Regions from separate parts of the Microbacterium sp. F1-18 genome, predicted to be linked through region 4. Evidence: predicted binding sites of a transcription regulator. Region 4 holds the regulator's gene; each other region holds the start of a gene.
The links. The regulator LexA, encoded in region 4, represses DNA repair genes until DNA is damaged. The targets are predictions, from matches to a motif close to TCGAACANNTGTTCGA.
Positions count from the first base shown of each region.

Region 1: ACU6RU_RS01885 (DUF222 domain-containing protein) is a predicted target of LexA. The motif match lies at 2,313-2,328, and genes of this name have one in related genera.
Region 2: ACU6RU_RS15180 (DUF222 domain-containing protein) is a predicted target of LexA. The motif match lies at 1,533-1,548, and genes of this name have one in related genera.
Region 3: ACU6RU_RS15295 (DUF222 domain-containing protein) is a predicted target of LexA. The motif match lies at 2,577-2,592, and genes of this name have one in related genera.

Region 1 covers NZ_JBREVD010000001.1:384,588-389,253, forward strand. The annotation lists gene ACU6RU_RS01875 (DUF2207 domain-containing protein) at 1-1,696, opposite strand, end outside; gene ACU6RU_RS01880 (MarR family winged helix-turn-helix transcriptional regulator) at 1,732-2,163, shown strand; gene ACU6RU_RS01885 (DUF222 domain-containing protein) at 2,363-3,781, shown strand; gene ACU6RU_RS01890 (Hsp20/alpha crystallin family protein) at 4,054-4,479, opposite strand; gene ACU6RU_RS01895 (L-serine ammonia-lyase) at 4,631-4,666, opposite strand, start outside.
Region 2 covers NZ_JBREVD010000006.1:22,797-27,462, reverse strand. The annotation lists gene ACU6RU_RS15190 (hypothetical protein) at 1-80, opposite strand, end outside; gene ACU6RU_RS15185 (hypothetical protein) at 575-1,465, shown strand; gene ACU6RU_RS15180 (DUF222 domain-containing protein) at 1,583-2,941, shown strand; gene ACU6RU_RS15175 (alternative tryptophan synthase beta-subunit) at 3,243-3,425, opposite strand; gene ACU6RU_RS15170 (DUF5979 domain-containing protein) at 3,833-4,666, opposite strand, start outside.
Region 3 covers NZ_JBREVD010000006.1:49,489-54,154, reverse strand. The annotation lists gene ACU6RU_RS15300 (response regulator transcription factor) at 1-959, opposite strand, end outside; gene ACU6RU_RS15295 (DUF222 domain-containing protein) at 1,139-2,542, opposite strand; gene ACU6RU_RS15290 (hypothetical protein) at 3,094-3,399, shown strand; gene ACU6RU_RS15285 (sigma-70 family RNA polymerase sigma factor) at 3,396-4,666, shown strand, end outside.
Region 4 covers NZ_JBREVD010000001.1:27,867-32,532, forward strand. The annotation lists gene hisH (imidazole glycerol phosphate synthase subunit HisH) at 1-612, opposite strand, end outside; gene hisB (imidazoleglycerol-phosphate dehydratase HisB) at 609-1,214, opposite strand; gene ACU6RU_RS00160 (histidinol-phosphate transaminase) at 1,211-2,296, opposite strand; gene ACU6RU_RS00165 (LysM peptidoglycan-binding domain-containing protein) at 2,368-2,727, opposite strand; gene lexA (transcriptional repressor LexA) at 2,984-3,649, shown strand; gene ACU6RU_RS00175 (dipeptidyl-peptidase 5) at 3,717-4,666, shown strand, end outside.

The DNA of each region.
Region 1 (4,666 bases), 360 kb from region 4:
TGCCGATGCCGGCCGCGAACGACGAGGCGTCGAACCCTCCGGAACCGGAGTACCAGATCGGCGCGGTCACGCCGGCTGCGGCGTACGCCGCCGTCAGGTGGGCCGCCCACTCCTTCTCGCGGCCGAACAGCACGGCGTACGGCAGCAGCCGCTCGTAGATCCGCAGCACCTCCCGCGGGTCGTCCGTCGCCACGGGCTCGCGTTCAGCGCCCGCCGGCGACTGCAGCATCCGGATGCGATCTTCTTCGGCCCAGCGAATGAACAGGTCGAGCCCCAGGAGGTGATCACGCGTCTCGGCGCCGGCTCGCGAGAGCGGCGAGCCCGAGACGGCGAAGATCACGACGAAGAAGGATGCCGCGGCCAGCACGATCCCCACCACGGGGAGGGCCGGGTGCACGTACGAGCTCAGGGCCAGCGCGCCGAACAGGATGACGAGACCGGCCAGCACGACGCACGCGGCGACTGGCCAGCCACGAACCCCGGCCGGAACCGTGCGGTACATGTCGCGCCGCTTGAGGTTGTCCTCGGCGAGCTTGAGGGCGCGCTGCGTCTCGGATGAGAGCCGGGTATCGGACGAGCCGAAACGGTAGATCTCGCCGCGCCGGTGGTGCGGGAACATCCCGCTCAGCAGCATCCGGCCGTTCTGATCGGCCAGCTTCGGGTCGACCAGTTCCGCCTGCAGCTTCGCCCGCCCCCAGCGATGCTTGCCGTCGTCGACGATGCGGATCGAGCCGACGAGCGCCTGCTCGAGCACCTCGGCCGGGATCGCCTTCGAGGTCTTCTTCAGCAGCACCGCCGACTCGAGAGCATCGATATCCCGGGGAGGGGTGTACTCGGCGATGATCGTGGGGCGCCCCGGCTCGTCGCGGAGGTAACGGCGCCGGTTCCGCAGCGCCCAGCCGGTAGCGCCGGCGAGGAGCGCGACCGACCCGGACTGAAGCCATCCGAGAGGCGACGACACGAACGAGGTGTCGTAGGTCTCGAACGCACCCGCTTCGAACCCGACCGCCAGGGTGAGGGTCTCATGCGGAGCCAGGTCGGACGCCGACGCGGTGATCGTGGCGCCATCCGGCGACGCGGTGATCTCCGGGCACGCGGTGGTGCTGTCCTGCTCACCGACGTAGCAGGCCTGACGTCCCGCGAGGGAGTCCGCGATGGTCGGATCGACATGCAGCGTCGCGGTCACCTGACGGAACGGCTGGTTCCAGTCGGTGCCGTTGACGTCCCAATAGAACTCGAGTCCCGTGTCGGGGAAGTCCCAGACGACGTTCTCAAGGTCGTAGGTGAACACGAACGTGTTCCGGCCGTGCAGGTAGGCAGCGCCTCGCGTCAGGATGCCGAGCGTGCCGTCCTCGCTGTCGGTCTCGACGGGCCGGGCCGCGCCGTTCTCATCCGTGACCGAGATGAGCTCGGGATGCAGCGGCTGCCCGTTGTAGGTCTCGGGAAGAAGTCGCCGCATGCCGCGGTTCTGATCCGAATCGGGGAAGTCGGCGACGAACGTCTCGACGACGCGCATGCGTGCGGTCCCGTCGTCTTCGCGGGTGAGTGTGTAGTCGACGGACAGCGAGTCGAAGACGAACGCATCGAGATGGGCGGATTCGTCGGCGGATGCCGCGGCCGGTGCTGCCAGCGCGAAAACTGCTGTGATCAGCATGAGGACCGCGACCGCGACTGCCGCCCGGCTGCGACGGATCATGCCGACCAGCTTAGGCGGGCAGTAAAGTTGTCGCCATGAGCGATCGTCGTCGTGCCGTGGCAGCGTGGGAGAGTCTCTTCCGCGCACAGCACGAGATCTTCGACGACATCAGCAACGACTTCGCCGGCGACGAGCTCACGCAAGCCGAGTACGACGTGCTCTTGACCGTCGTGCGTGGCGCCGGTCATCGTGCGCGGCTGCGCGACGTCACGGCGAATATGCTCATCAGCCAGCCGAGCGTGTCGCGGCTCGTCGACCGGATGGTCGCGCGCGGGCTCATCACCAAATGCGGAGACCCGACCGACGGCCGCGGCGCGATGCTCACCGCGACACCCGAAGGCGTCTCGGCGTTCCGCCGCCTCGCGGCAGCTCACGGACGTTCGATCGCCGAGCGGATGTCGGTGCTGTCGACCGACGAACTGGAGCAGCTCGAGCAGCTCACGACGAAGCTGCGCCGACTCTCCTGATCTGCGGCGCCCGGTCCGGTGACTTTCGGGCGGGTGGTGGCGTGGCGGTTCGTGACGGGCCTTGGCTCGGTTCGGGTGCGGCGTCGCCGGGGCCGGAGTGCCGGGCGCCTGCTCCTCCCCAGCGGCGCCGTCATCAATTGCCCTCACAGTCGCACAAAAGTTCGACCTGAATGTCGTACCCCGCTGCCACAATGGGAACATGGCAGCGAGCGGCGAGATGGGTGGGGTGCGATGCGATGACGCCGCGCCCGCGCAGGTGCTCGCGTTTGCGCGGTTCGCGGAAGCGCTCGATGTTGTCCATGCCGGCGAGGTCGCGCGGATGCGTGCGTTGGCCGATCTGGGCCGGTCGGCGTTGCGGGAGGCCCGGCACGGTGGGGTGCGGGGCATGGCCTCCGACATGGAGCTGCGATCGGTTGCGGCCGAGGCCGCGGGGATGGCCCGGTTGACGGATCGGCGGTTGCAGGGCGAGATCGACCATGCGATGACCGTCATCGACGACTACCCCGCCGTGTTCGAGGCGTGGGTGGAACGGCGGATCGAACGCGGACACGTCGATGTGATCGTGCGGGTCGGGGCGGGGCTGCCGGACGAGGTGTGGGAGTCGTTCGCGGAAGCGGCGATCGGCGTGTGCGAGCGGGATGTGCCGTCTCGGGTGCGGGGTGCGCTCGAGGTTTTGGCGGCGCGGGTGCACCCCCAGTCGTTCACGGAGCGGCACACGGCTGCGGCGGCGGAGCGGTGCGTGCGGGTCTTCCACGGGGCCGACGGGATGTCGAACCTCGTCGCCAACCTCCCCACCGTCATCGCCACGGGGATGCTCGATCGGCTCACCCAGATGGGACAGTCGGTGAAGGACGCCCGGGATGCGGGTGGTTGCGGTGGGGCGAATGAGGTCGGGGCGAGCCCGGAGGCTGACGCGGCGGATGCCGCCGGGGAGGATGCGGCGCCAGACGCCCGAACCATGGACCAGCTGCGGGCCGACATCCTCGGCGACCTCGTCCTCGGCGGAGCACCGGTGGTCGACCCGACCTACGGAACCGACCGGGCCGGCGGGCTCGGCGCGATCCGGGCGCGCGTGCAGGTCACCCTCACCGCGGAGACCCTGATAGGCCGTGACGAGCACCCCGCCGACGCTGTCGGTGCCGGACTGATCGACGCCGACACGGCGCGTGACCTCGCCGGACAGGTCTCCGAGTGGGACCGGTTGTTCATCGACCCGGTCACCCGCACCCCGGTCGAGGTCGACACCTACCGACCCACCATCGCGATGAAGAAACTCCTCACCGCACGCGACCAGCACTGCAGGTTCCCCGGATGCCGCAGAGCCGCGATCCGGTGCGAACTCGACCACACCATCGACTACGCCCTCGGCGGCCACACCCACATCTACAACCTCGCCCACCTGTGCCAGAGACACCACTCCATGAAGCAATTCACGACATGGGAAGTGCGGCAGGTTGGTGGCGGAGTCCTGGAATGGACCTCACCCCTCGGCAGGGTCTACCGAGAAGACGTACCCGTGCCCGCGGTCTGCTTCACCACCGACCCGACCGACACGACCGATCCACCGCGGGGCGGTCGAACTGGCGGGGCACCGCCACCCGAACCACCACCCTTCTGAGCCGGTGCGTCGCGCACTCGCGCGCACCACGACTTTTCCCAGGCGTGGCGAAACTATGCCAGCGCGCCCCACGACGCATCGCTGCCTCGACGCATCGCTGCCTCTCTGAGGTCAGTCCGCGACGACCCTGAGACCCTGCCGTCGCTGTGCACACGCAAAGGGCGGCCGCGCCCCCGAAGGGGCTGCGGCCGCCCGTCATGCAGTGCGCTCGACGCGCGCCGTGAACGCGTCACGACATGCGCTTCGGCAGGTCCTGCGCGATCAGTTGTCGATCAGTTCTCGATCGGCACCACCGGCGCGGCGGCGTCGGTCGTGACCTCCACCTTCCGCGGCTTGGCCTTCTCGCTGACCGGGATCGTCACCGTCAGGACACCGTTGTTGTAGGTCGCGGCGATGCCCTCGGTGTCGACGCCCTGACCGAGGTTCAGCTGACGCAGGAAGCTGGCGGCCTCGCGCTCGCGCGTGATCCACTTCACACCGTCACCGCTCGCGAGCGTGCGCTCGGCGCGGATCGTCAGCAGCTGGCCGTCGACGTCGATGTCGACCGAACCCGGGTCGATGCCGGGCAGGTCGGCGGTCATCACGTAGTGGTCGCCGTCACGGTAGAGGTCCATCGGCATGCGACGGGGGCCGCGGCGCGTGTCGAAGAGGCTCGAGGCGATGCGGTCGAGGTCGCGGAACGGGTCGTAAGTAGCCATCGATCTTTCCCTTCTCTGATGCTTCGTGTTGAGATCTGAAAGTTGAGCCTTAGCGGCTCAACTGCATACAGATTAGCACTCCACCCCATCGAGTGCCAAGGGTTCTCGCACGGCGAACAGCGCCCCGACGAGCGGGGCACATGGGCGCCACTCAGCACTCGACGACGTTGACGGCGAGACCGCCTTC
Region 2 (4,666 bases), on a different contig from region 4:
TCCTGGGGGTCGATGCGGCCCTGCGAACACGCGGTCATCGTCAGCGCAAGAGTGACGCACCCGACGGTCGCGACGAACACGCGGCGCGGTCTTCGCGCCGCACTCCGTCGCATCACGTCCAATCAGTCACCGCCAGGCTCGAGCGGGTAGTGCCGAGTCCGCCGAAAGCGACCGAATGACCCCGCGACGCCACCCTAGCGACCGCGGTCAGTGCGGGGCAGATCATACATCCGAATGAGTGAAATCGGCGCACCTCGATCACCGGCCGTCTTCATCACACATCCTCATGGCGCGCATCGCGCGCCGCCCACTCAAACCGCGTCCTTACTACCGCTCGAGCGACATCTGAGGCATATCGCGAACCACGTGGACCGGATGCGGCACTCGACGAGCCCTCCTGGCGGTCGCCGCGACGCCGGGAAACGTCATGCGACGATATGCGGCGCCCTGCCGTCGCGGTTCCCCGCGTCCGGCAGGCGCGATGGATGCATATCGATGCTCCCGTTACGTGGGCCTTTCGCATGACGCGCACCCAAGCCAACGCGACAGGCAGCATTCACCGGAAGGGTTCCACGTGGACAGTACGTCCTGGTTAGGCCAGATCAGCATCGGCGTCGTGTCAGGCGTCGTGGTGCTGCTTATCCAACTCTTGATCGAGAGAGTGAAGCGGCCCGCCCACTCGGTGGTCAACACCTCAACCATCACGACCGTCACCGTCATTCAGGTACAGGCGAACGCATCGAGGGCATTGAGCGGTGGTGCGCAGCGAAGCCGATCCACCTCGGGCTCATCCTCCGACACATCCGAGTTGATCGTCGGAGCGGCGATAGCCGCGATCGTGTCGGCGGTGCTCTTCCTACATCTACACCCCTACGTGCTCGCCATCACTATCGGGGCGTCATTGGCACTGGTATTCGGAACGGTATATGCGTTGCGGATGACAGTGCGTGATTTCCAGCGGATCCCACGTCAAGCGGTGTTCGCTCTGATCAACACCGTCATCGCTCTTGCGACCGTGGCAGTGGCGTGGGTAGGTGTGTACAACACGCGAGGAGGCGCCCTGTCGTTGGCCGCTATCGATGCCGCAACAAAACAGGCCATCCCGGACGGCGCGGGACCCGAATGGGTGCGCTCGCTCGGGACCGTCGGTGCTCAGGTAGCGGCACTTCTCGAGACCTTTGGCCCGCTCGCGGCTTACTTCCTCGTCTTCCTCCTCCTTGGCGCCGCGTCCGCCGCAATCCTTGTGTTCCTTGCCGCAGCGACCGTCTTCGACTGGCTCGCGTTCCTCCGATTCACCCGCGTGAGTGTGCCCAGCCCGTTCCTCGCCAAGCGGGCCCTCCAGTTCGCGAATACCTCGTGGGGCAGCCTGGCCGCCGTCGTGACCATAACTGCGATTTCGATCGCTATGTCACAGGGCTGGGCGTTCGACCTGGTGCAGATGTCCACCGGCAGGTCGTCGCAGTGAGCGTCCGGTTCTAGCGGCCGTGGCAGTCCATTCCTCCCCAACCGAGCGGCAGAATAGTTCTCCACAGATGTACGGATATTCGAGGTGAATGTCTGACCTCCTGGCAATAATGGGAACATGACATCGAACGGCGAAAGCTCGTACGAACCGGGTTCCGGCTCGTCGAACTCGCCGTACGCGGGCATCGTCGATCGGGTGTCCGAGGCAGACGACCTGCTCCACGCCGCGCACATCGCGATGACCCGTGCGCTCGCCGAGGCGGGACGCAGCGCTCTGCGCCAGGCTGCGCGCTCGGGCGAGCGGCCGCGCGGCATGGGGTCAGACATGGAGATGCGCTCGATTGCCGCCGAGATCGCCGGGGTGAGGCGGTCGCACGACCGCCGCGCGCAGAGCGAGATCGACCACGCGCTGACCATCGTCGACGACTATCCCGCTGTCTTCGAGGCATGGGAGCAGCAGCGCATCACGCGCGAGCACGTCGACGTCGTCGTCCGGATGGGATGCGGCCTCGCCGACGACATCCGCGACGACTACGCGCAGCAGGCGATCTCGATCTGCGAGCGCGATATCGCCTCCCGGGTGCGCGAACCGCTCCGCAACCTCGCCGCCCGGATGGGGTCCGAGTCCTTCGCCGAGCGGCACCGCAGCGCCGCGGCGAAGCGAGGCGTCTGGGTGACCCACGGCACCGACGGCATGTCCGAACTCAGCGCCACCCTGCCGACGGTCATCGCCGCAGGCATCCACGACCGCCTCACCTCCATGGCGCAGTCCGTCAAAGACGCACGCGCCGCCGCCGGTGGGGCGCCGGTGGAGGATTCTGCACCCGACGTCCGCACGATGGATCAGCTCCGCGCCGACATCCTCGGCGACCTGCTGCTGGGCGGCGCCCCGGTCGTCGATCCCACGTACGGCAGCGACGCCGCGGGGCCACTGGGTGCGATCCGGGCGCAGGTCCAGGTGACGCTGAGGTCCGAGACGGTGACCGGCGCCGACGAGGCCCCCGCCGAACTGGTGGGCGCCTCGCTCATCGACGCCGACACCGCCCGCAGACTCGCCGGCCGCGCCAGGATGTGGAACCGGCTCTTCATCGACCCCATCACCCGCACCCCGGTCGAGGTCGACACCTACCGGCCGCCCGCGGCGATGAGCAGACTGCTCAAGGCAAGAGATCAACACTGCCGATTCCCCGGATGCCGCCGGGCCGCGATCCGGTGCGAACTCGACCACACCATCGACTACGCCCTCGGTGGGCACACCCACATCTTCAACCTTGCCCACCTGTGTCAGCGACACCATTCGATGAAGCAATTCACCCGGTGGGAAGTCAGACAGATCGGCGGCGGGGTCATGGAATGGACCTCGCCCCTGGGCCGGGTCTACCGCGAAGATGTTCCGGTTCCGTCGGTCTGTTTCGTTCCCGACACTGGCGCCGCGCCACCACCCGAGGCGAGCAGGCACGAGCCACCGCCCTTCTGACACGGGTGGGTCGCTACCTGCGCCTCGGTCAGCTCGAGGAGCATGGCTAATCCCGTGCTTCCCGGCCGCGTGGCACTCGACGGGGCCTCCGCAGCGCACTCGCACGTCGTCTGAAGATGGCGGGCGTCCAGCTCGACGCTCACGGTCGGACGCTTCTTCTCGACCCGGTCGTCGACGAACCGATCACCCGCGAGAGGAGCGATTCACTCGTGACCTCCAGAGCAACGGGAAGCACGAGGAGCAGTAACACTTACGGCGATCGTGCTCGGCTGGACCCCTATTCCGCAGTGATCTGGGCACCTCAGTGCAGGTCTCGCACCCGGATGAGCGAGAGCTTGCGATGCCCGAGCCCCGAACGGACTCGCACCATCGTGCATCCGTCCCGTATGAGTTCATCGCGGATGTCAGCGGTCAGCACGAAGGGCCGCACCTGTTGCCAGCCGTCGGCTGCGTCGTAGATGTGGGTCACTCGGTAGTTGCGCATGTTCCTCCCCGTCCGCAGACCACCCCTGATCGATGCGCGTCGGCACCCCGCTCCCGACAGAACGCGACGATACGCCTCTCACGTTGCGCGCACCTCAGGCCTGAGGGAACGCAGGGTTAAGACCGGTACCGGCTCACAGTCCGGGTGTGCTCACCCTGAGGTTGTGGCGGGCGGGATGCCATATGGCATACGCACCTCGCGTACACTTCAAGCGCACACACCGACCCCGCACCGAAGCCCCGAGACCGACGCATCCGTTTCATCGCCGCATTGCTCGCCGTAGCCGCCATCGCGACAGCCGCCGCCTACGGCCCGCGACGCGGCCGACGCAGGCGCTGACCGAAAGGACGAGTGGCCGAAGCGATCGACTCGCTCCGGCCACTCCCCCCATCTGAGGCGCTTCTCCGCTACTCGACCGCCCCGACGGAGTGGGCGTGCCGCGAGCGAGATGCCATCAGCACCGCGGCCCCGATCGCGAGCATGAGAAGCGCAGACCCCGTCGCCCACCACACGACCGCGTCACCGCCCAGCACACCGGTGGCCGCGAGATCACCCGGGTCACCCGGGACCGTGGCGGCGACCACTTCTGGCGCGGTGAGAGTGTTCGTCAGCGTCACCTCGACGACCGTGCCGTCACCGATCGCGACGGTGGCGGGACTGAACGCCGGCGCCTCCCACGTCGCGCCCTCGACATCGGCGGGTGCGAGCTCGGTGAGAGTGACCTGCGCCCCGTAGGGCAGGTGCGGGCTCGTCACGGTCTCACCGGCTCCGACCGTCAGCTCGCCTTCCGCGGCGCCGAATCCGACCCCGGCGGGGTAGGCGTAGTGCACGGTGAACTCGGCGTCGGCGGGAACGCGAGCTGCGGCATTGCCGTCGATCACCTTGTGGAGCGAGAAGGCGCCCGTGTTCAGCTCGATGAGGTTGGTCAGGGTGATTCGCGCGGTCTCGTCCTGCACGACCGTGATCGTGTTGCCCGGCTCGAAGGTCGGCGCAGCCCACGTCCCTCCGGTGATCGCGACCGGCTTCTCGCTGAGGGTGGCCTCGGCGCCGGCGGGCGCGGTGACGGTCACGGCATCCTCGTCCGCGGCGACCGAGACCGTCCCCGACCCTGCCTCGATGCCGAGCTCGCTGTTCGCGTGCCAGGCGTAGTCGACCTCGAACGTGCGGTCGATGACCAGGTCGGCGGCATCGCCGGTGAGCTTCTTCTCGATGGCGAAGTATCCGACGTCGCGAGCGATCAC
Region 3 (4,666 bases), on a different contig from region 4:
ACCTCGAGTGCGGCGCGTTCGTCGCCGAGCGCGAGATGGGCGGCCGCGCGCTGCGCCTCGAAGCACACGGTGTGGCTCGGTGTTGACGTGGGGCCGTCGAGCAGGGACAGTGCACGGCGGGCGGCGCCTTGGGCCAGGGTCGCGTCCGCGAGGGCGGAGAGCGCCAGCTCACGGATCAGCCGGTGGCTGAGGTGCGCCCAGGCGCCGCCGAGCGCCGTTCGCAGGCCGGCGGCGCCTGCGGTGAGGTCGCCGAGGATGACGAGGGCGAGGGCGTCCGCCGTCGCGGCCGCGTGCTGCGCGTAAGGGTCACGGGGAGCGCGCGATCGTAGCGCTGCGGCGGCGCGCGAGACGCGTGCCGCGTCGAATGCGCCGGCTGCCAGCAGGATGTCGGCGAGGGCGAGGGCGTAGTCGGTGTCGGCGGCGTTCCAGCGGTTCGCGCGCCCCAGCTCGGCGCACATATTGCGGGATCTCGCCGCGGCGTCGAACTCGCCGTTCACCGCGAAGACCAGGGTCTGCACGGCCGCGGCGCGGTAACGCACGGCGTGGCTGTCGGCGAAGGTGAGCGCTCGCGATGCGTAGAGGCCGGCATCGCGCGGGCGTCCTGCCGCCGCGTACACCTCGGCCACCGCCGCGAACAGCGATCCCAGCGCATCGAGCCCCAGCACGGCGCGGGCCCGCAGACGCCCCTCGGTGAAGTGGCCGTCGACGAGGGCGAGCGCGCCGTCGAGGTCGTCGAGTCGCACGCGGGCGATGAGCATCCCTTCGAGCAGGTGCACGTTCGACTCGGTCCACAGTTGCGGCGTCGCGCCGACGTCGAGCGTGCGCAGCCGCGCCAGGTCGACCTGGGTGGGTCGCCCGGGCCGGGCGCCGGGCAGACTGCCCGCGACGACGCGATGCGCGGTGGCCCGCAGCTCGTGGGTGCGGCTGGGATGCGGGATGGCGCGGCGCTCGATCGTCACGATGGGTCTCCGGAGTGTCTGGATCACGCGATGCGGTCGTCGCATCGTCATATGAGGGACGCCGCGAGGCCCGCATCGTGACGCGACTTCTCGAGATCGTCGCGTCGCGCGCGGATGCCAGGAGTAAGAGGAGGGAGCATCGCGCGGCAACATCGAACCCCGGACGCCGGCCCGTCGGGTCAGAAGGGTGGTGGTGATCCGGCTGGCGGTGTATCAGCGGGTCGGCCGTCCGGTGTTGGGTCGGCGGCGTTGGCGGTGAAGCACACGGCCGGCGTCGGTACGTCTTCGCGGTAGACCCACCCCAGGGGCGAGGTCCATTCGAGGACCCCGCCGCCGATCTGCCGCACGTCCCATCTCGTGAATTGCTTCATCGAATGGTGCCGCTGGCACAGGTGGGCGAGGTTGTAGATGTGGGTGTGGCCGCCGAGGGCGTAGTCGATGGTGTGGTCGAGTTCGCACCGGATCGCGGCTCTGCGGCATCCGGGGAACCTGCAGTGCTGGTCTCGGGCGGTGAGGAGTTTCTTCATCGCGACGGTGGGCCGGTACGTGTCGATCTCAACCGGGGTGCGGGTGACGGAGTCGATGAACAATCGATCCCATTCGGAGACCTGCGCGGCGAGCTGGCGGGCGGTGTCGGCATCGATCAACCCGGCGCCCACGGCCTCGGCCGGGTGCTCGTCGTCGCCGGTCAGGGTCTGCGCGGTGACGGCGACCTGGACGCGTGCGCGGATCGCCCCGAGCCCACCGGCCCGGTCTGTCCCGTAGGTCGGATCGACCACGGGTGCTCCGCTGAGGACGAGGTCGCCGAGGATGTCAGCCCGCAACTGATCCATCGTCCTCGCATCCGGCACAACCTCCGAACCCGCACCGCCCGCGGCATCCGCGCCCGAACCGCCAGCCCCCGCAGCATCCGCACCCTCCGCCCGGGCGTCCTTGACGGACTGCCCCATCTGCGTCAGCCGGTCAAGCATCCCCGCAGCGATGACGGTGGGAAGGTTGGCGACGAGGTTCGACATCCCGTCGGCCCCGTGGGACACCCGCACGCACCGCTCCGCCGCCGCAGCCGTATGCCGCTCCGTGAACGATCGCGGGTGCACCCGCGCCGCCAACGCGTCCAGCGCGCCCCGTACGCGTGAGGGCACATCCCGCTCGCACACGCCGATCGCAGCCTCCGCGAACTCACCGCGCACCTCGTCCGGCAGCCCCGCCCCGGCCTTCACGACCACATCGACGTGTCCGCGTTCGATCCGCCGCTCCACCCACGCCGCGAACACGGCCGGGTAGTCATCGATGACGGTCATCGCATGGTCGATCTCGCCCTGCAACCGCCGATCCGTCAACCGCGCCATCCCCGCCGCTTCAGCCGCGACCGATCGCAGCTCCATGTCGGACGCCAAGCCCCGCACCCCGTCTCGCCGGGCCTCCCGCAACGCCGACCGCCCCAGGTCAGCCAACGCACGCATCCGCGCAACATCCGCGGCATGCGAGAGATCGAGCGCTTCCGCGTACCTCGCGAACGCGAGCACCTGTGGGGGCGCGGAGTCACCGCATCGCACCTCGCCGCTCCTGTAGTTCGCTGCCATGTTCCCATTGTGGCAGCGAGGTACGACATAGCTATCGAATCTCTGTTCGATCACAAAAGTCAGCGAACGGCGCCACGTGGGGAGGAACCAATGGTCCCACCAGGGCGCCATCCCACCCTCACCATCCCGCGACCCCCACCCCGCGACCCCCACCCCGCGAAACCCACCCCGCACCCGATCTCGCCCGGCAAGGAATTCCGCCTTTTCGCGTCACGATTCGCCATCGCCGGTGTCTCATCAGCATGCACGCTGCGACGAACACGCTCCCGGCGCCTCCGGCGACGAGAAGCCGGACCCGGACCCGGCCCTCCTTCCGACGCGCCGGCGACCGCGCCCGCACCGGCGCCCGCAACCGCCGGCACCAGCTGAACCACTCCCCCGACCAGCCCCACACCCCTACGCACCACTATCCCCGGACCCCGTCCGCGGCATGTCTGAGCACGATCACCTTCCGGTCAGCCGCGTGTCCGATCGGTCGCATACGAACCCGCCGAAGCAGCACTCCTGCCGGAGCGATCCGCCCGGCCACGGTCGAGATCAGCGGCGCGACCGTGCGGGTCACTTGGGGTTGGTCGAGCACCCGCGAACACTCGTGGCATCGCCGCGATGTCGGGTTCGTGTGCTCGTCGCGCGCTGCGGACGGCGACAGCGCCACGGCCCGCCTCATTCTCATCACCGACAAGTCGCGCGGCGACGCGGTGATCGCCACTCTCGCCTGCGACGGCTTCTCACCCGAGGTCTACGCGGCTCTCACCCGTCATCTGCGCAACGTCGAGGCGATCGGCGATGCCGAACGATCCGACCCGTTCGCTCGGCTGGGCGCGGGACCATCCGCCGACCCCCTCACGTCATCATGAGCGCCGGATCGCACCGCCTGAGACTGGCGTCTCCCGACGACGGCGAGCCGCGCACACCGACCGCCGCAGCGTCCGATGACGAGCTCGTCGAGCGCGCCCGGAATCATGATGAACGCGCCTACGGCGAGCTCTGGCTGCGCCACTCGGCCGCCGCTCACGCCGTCGCTCGCGCATACTCGTCGCTCGATCCCGATGATGTCGTCGCTGAGGCGTTCGCCCGCATCCTGTCTGCCATCCGGCGCGGTGGCGGGCCTTCGATGGGGTTCCGACCGTACCTGTTGACGTCGGTCCGCAACGTCGCCCACAAGTGGGGCGCGCAGCAGCAGCAGGTGTACGCCACCGACCTGGAGGATGCCGCCGACGAGACGGCTCCCGACGCCGAATGGTCGACGATCGCGGGCTTCGACTCGAGCGCTGTCGCGTCGGCGTTCGCGACCCTCCCCACCCGCTGGCAGGAAGCCCTCTGGTACAGCGAGGTCGACGGTCTGAAGCCGCGCCAGTTCGCACCGCTGCTCGGTCTCGCCCCGAACGCAGCATCCGCTCTTGTCGTGCGCGCACGGCGCGGTTTCCGCGATGCGTGGGTGTCGGCGCAGCTCCGCCGCGCCGACAACGAGGAGTGCCGCGAGACCCTCGAACTGCTCGGGGCGCATTCGCGATCGGGCCTGTCGCGGCGCGACACGCGGCGCGTCGAGCAGCACCTCTCGACGTGCGAGGGATGCGCGCTCGCCTGGGTCGAGGCACGCGACGTCTCATCGCGGCTGGCGCTCGTGCTCGTTCCCCTCGTGGTCGGCATCCCGGCTGCCGCGTCGTACACGGCGTGGACGCAGTCGGGTGCTGCACAGGTCGCGACCTTCGCCCTCGGCCCCGCAGGCGCGACGGGCGCGACCGGCGGCACCGGCGCCGGCATCACCACCGGCACCCCGCGCGGCACCACCACGGGCGCACCGACCTCACGACGAGCCGCACGATCCGCCACGCGGTCGGGATGGCGTCGTCCCCTGTTCGTCGTCGTCGCTGCCGTCGCCGCGGCGGGAACGGCGATCGCCGTCACGCTGCCGCTCACCGAATCGACGACCGCTCCCCCGCGGGCGACCGAGTCAGAGCCGCACCTGCACCGCACATCGTCCGACGCGCGCGCGGCCGGCGCTGTGTCTGAGAGCCCGACCTCCGAGGCGCCCCCGGTCGCCGAACCGCCTGCGCAGCCGCCGCGCGACGCGACCCCTGACGCGCACGAGCGCTCTGCGCCCAGCCCTCGCCTCATCCCCGC
Region 4 (4,666 bases):
GGCCGAGAGCGGCCCGTTCTCGACCGCCGCGAGGAACGGTCTGCCGTAGTCGCACCACGTCAGCACGGGCTCGGCGAACGGCTTCATGACTTCGAGCGTCCAGTCCTGTGCGCCATACGAGTGGACGAAGTAGAACCGTTCGTCCTCCAGTCCGTCGAACAGAGTCGACCCCGCCCCTGCTCGCACGGTGTTCCAGCCCATGTGGGGCAGCACGGGTGCCTGCAGCTCGGTGACGGTGCCCGGCCACTGCCCGAGGCCCGGGGTGTCGTCACCGCGCTCGACGCCGTTGCCGAACATGATCTGCATCCCGACGCAGATACCCAGGACCGGACGACCGCCGGCCAGACGGCGCTCGATGATCTCGTCACCGCGGCTCGATCGGAGGGCCGACATGACGGCGCTGAACGCACCGACTCCCGGCACCAGGAGCCCGTCGGCGTCGCGGATCAGGCCGCGATCCGACGTCAGGCGGGCGTCGGCACCTGCGGCCGACAGAGCCTTCACCGCCGAGTGGACGTTGCCCGACCCGTAGTCGAGCACAGCGACGAGCGGCGCCCTCCCGGTCGCGTCGCCCCCGGTCGCGTCGCCCCCGGTCGCGTCGCCCTCGGTCATAGGGCGCCCTTCGTGCTGGGGATGCCGTGGACGAGCGGATCGAGCGCCTTGGCCTGTCGGAACGCGCGCGCGAACGCCTTGTACTCCGCCTCCGCGATGTGGTGGGGGTCGCGCCCGCCCAGCACCGTGACGTGCATCGTCAGGCCGGCGTTGAACGCGATGGCCTCGAACGTGTGCCGCACGAGCGACCCGGTGAAGTGTCCGCCGATGAGGTGGTACTCGTACCCCTCGGGCTCGCCCGTGTGGACGAGATAGGGGCGCCCCGAGATGTCGACGACAGCCTGCGCGAGTGCTTCGTCGAGCGGAACGAGCGCGTCACCGTAACGGGAGATGCCCGACTTGTCGCCCAGGGCGGAACGCAGCGCCTGCCCCAGCACGATCGCGACGTCCTCGACCGTGTGGTGCGCGTCGATGTGCGTGTCGCCCGCCGCGCGCACGGTGAGGTCGGTGAGCGAGTGCTTCGCGAACGCCGTCAGCAGGTGGTCGAAGAACGGCACGGTCGTCTCGATCGTGCTGCTCCCGGTGCCGTCGAGGTCGAGCTCGAGCTCGACGCTCGACTCGCTCGTGGCGCGACGGATGCTGGCCGTTCGGGGGCTGGTCATGCCTCCGAGTCTATCGAGGCCAGTGCCTCGAGGAAGGCGGTCGTCTCGTCTTCCGTACCGGCGCTGACACGCAGACTGCGCGGGATGCCCACGTCGCGCACGAGGATGCCGCGGTCGTACAGCGCCTGCCACGTGCGCTGCGGATCGTCGACGCCGTCGAACAGGACGAAGTTCGTCCAGCTCTCGTAGGCGCGGTAGCCGAGTGCGTCGAGCGTCGCCGACATCCGGTCTCGCTGCGCGACGATCTCGTCGACCATGCGCAGCATCGTCGACGAGTGCGACAGCGCAGCGGTCGCCGCCGCCTGCGTCAGACCGCTCAGGTGGTACGGCAGGCGCACGAGACGCAGGGCGTCGATCAGCGTGGCGTCGGCCGCGAGGTAGCCCACGCGCGCGCCGGCGAACGCGAACGCCTTGCTCATCGTGCGCGACACGACGAGCCGTTCGCGACCTCCGAGAAGCGTCAGAGCGGAAGAGCTCTCGCGCGGCGCGAACTCCTGGTAGGCCTCGTCGACGATCACGATGCCGTCGGTCGCGTCGTAGACAGCCTCGATGACGTCGAGACCGAGAGGTGTGCCGGTCGGGTTGTTCGGGGCGCAGAGGAAGACGACGTCGGGCCGCAGATCGGCGACCTGCGCTGCGGCGGAAGCGGCGTCGAGCGTGAAGTCGGGCGCACGCGTCCCCGCGACGTACTGCGCGCCGGTCGCGCGCGTCAGCAGCGGGTACATCGAGTAGGTGGGGCCGAAGCCCATCGCGGTGCGGCCCGGTCCGCCGAAGGCCTGGAGCAGGTGCTGCAGCACCTCGTTCGATCCGTTCGCAGCCCAGATCCGATCCGCCGTGAGACCGTGGCCCAGGTACTCGGCGAAGGACTCGCGCAGGTGGGTGAACTCTCGATCGGGATAGCGGTTGACATCTCGCAGGGCACGGGCGACGGCATCCAGGATGTCGTCGGCGACCTCTTCGGGAACCGGATGCGTGTTCTCGTTGACGTTCAGCGCGACCGGGAGCGGCGCCTGAGGGGCACCGTACGGGGTGAGGCCTCTCAGATCGTCTCTGAGGGGCAGATCATCCAGACTCGGGCTCATCCCACCCATGCTAGGCCGCAGCGCGTCGTCGAGTGACCGAACTCGGCGGACTCACCGCGCGCAGCAGCTCGTCAGCTGGCGTCCGTGTACTCGAGCGGGATGGCCAGCGTCTGGCCGGCCTCGAGCTGACCCGAGCCGAGCGCGTTGAGTCGGACGATCGCGTCGACGACGTCGCGGGGGTCGGCCGCGGGGGCGACCTCTTCGGCGATCGACCAGAGGGACTCCCCCGACATCACGGTGACGGTCGTGAACGAGCCCGCGGGCGCCCCTGCGTCGTTCGAGGCGAGCGCGCCACCGCCGGAGAGTGCGACCGCAGTGATGGCGACGACCGCCGGGAGGGCGGCGATCGTCGCAACGACGCGGCGTCCGCGGCGCGTCATACGCAGGCGGGTACGGGGGGCCGGTGCGAAGCGGGCATCGATCGTGGTCATGACATCTCCTCGGGAGCGGTAGGAAGATTCGCCCTCGCCTCTCGGCCGGGAGAGACGGGTGCGAACTTCGGTTCCGAACGTATCTTCGATATTGTGTGGTGTCAACCACCCACCGAAATCGGAGACCGATCGAAGAGACACGCGGAGCGTTCCGTGATGTCGCCGTCGTATCGGGCTACCTTTTCGACAGCGAGAGCCCACCACGAACCTCCGACATCGGGTCGGGGACGGGGCGTGACGACAGGAGACCGGCGGTATGAGCGAGAAGCCGCAGACGCGACGACGCAAGAATCTGAGCGACAAGCAGCTCGCGATCCTCGAGGTGATCCAGCACGCGATCGCCCGCAACGGCTATCCGCCGAGCATGCGCGAGATCGGCGACGCGGTCGGCCTCAAGTCGCTCTCGAGCGTCACCCACCAGCTGAACCAGCTCGAGCTCAGCGGCTACCTCCGCCGCGACCCCGGCAAGACCCGGGCGATGGAGGTCCTGATCGACCTCCCCGGCACGGCCGGTGAGAACCCGGCCGATGCGGCGCCCGCTCTCGGCGACGCCGCCCTGGTCCCTCTCGTGGGCCGGATCGCGGCCGGGGTCCCGATCACCGCCGACCAGCAGGTCGAGGAGATCTTCCCGCTGCCACGCCAGCTCGTCGGCAAGGGAGAGCTCTTCATGCTCAAGGTCGTCGGCGACTCGATGATCGATGCGGCCATCTGCGACGGCGACTGGGTCGTCGTGCGCGCACAGGCGACAGCCGACAACGGAGAGATCGTCGCCGCGATGCTCGACGGCGAGGCGACCGTGAAGACACTCCGTCAGCGCGACGGTCACACCTGGCTCCTCCCCCGCAACTCCGCCTTCGAGCCGATCCTCGGCGACGACGCGACGCTCCTCGGCAAGGTGGTCGCCGTCCTCCGCGCCGTCTGACCCGCGCGCCGCCGCGCACCTCCCGTCATCTCGCCGCGGGGTGCCGCGGCTCGCGTAGCGTGGCGGTATGTCGCAGCAACTGCCCTACGGTTCCTGGCCTTCTCCCCTGACCGCATCGTGGGCGAGCTCGTCGTCACTGCGCCTCGACGGCGCCGGCTTCGTCGGCGATGAGGTCTGGTGGGGCGAGTCGCTGCCCGACGAGGGCGGCCGCGTCGCCGTCGTGCGCCGCCGAGGCGACGGCGAGGTCGAGGTCGTCCTTCCCGCCCCCTGGAACGCCCGGTCACGCGTCCACGAGTACGGCGGAGGTGCGTGGGCGGTCTCCGATGACGGCGATCTGTTCTTCGTCGACAAGTCCGACCAGCGCATCCGTCGCCTCCGCCCCGGCGGCGAGCCCGAGGCGCTCACCCCCGACGAGAGCGGCACGCACTACGGCGGGCTTCGCTGGCAGCGCGGCGTCCTGCTCGCGGTGCGCGAACGCGAACGCTCAGAGGGCACTCCCGGACGCCACATCGTGCGCATCGACGGCGCTACGGGCGCCCACGCTTCGGGCGTGACCGAGCTCGCGGGCGGCAGCGACTTCGTCGCCCAGCCCGCCCTCTCACCCGATGGCTCGCACCTCGCCTGGGTGGCCTGGGACCACCCGGACATGCCCTGGGACCGCACCCGCATCCGCGTCGTCGACCTCCGCGCCCCGCACCGGGTCCGTGACGTCGCCGGTGGCAGCACGGCCGCGCTTCAGCCGGAATGGACCCCCGATGGCCAGCTCGTCGTCGTCGACGAGCCGACCGGGCGCTGGAACCTCTACCGCGTCGACCCCGACGCCGACGCGAACCCGGCCCCGATCTCCCCCGCCGACGCTGACACAGGCGGCGGGCTGTGGGTGCTGGGAACCCGCTGGTACGCGCCGCTCGATGACGGCCGCGTCGTCGCCGTCCGCACGCACGGATCGGATCAGCTCGTCGTCATCGACCGCGACGGTGGCGCCGTCCCGCTCCCGGTACCCGCCACAGCGCGGCT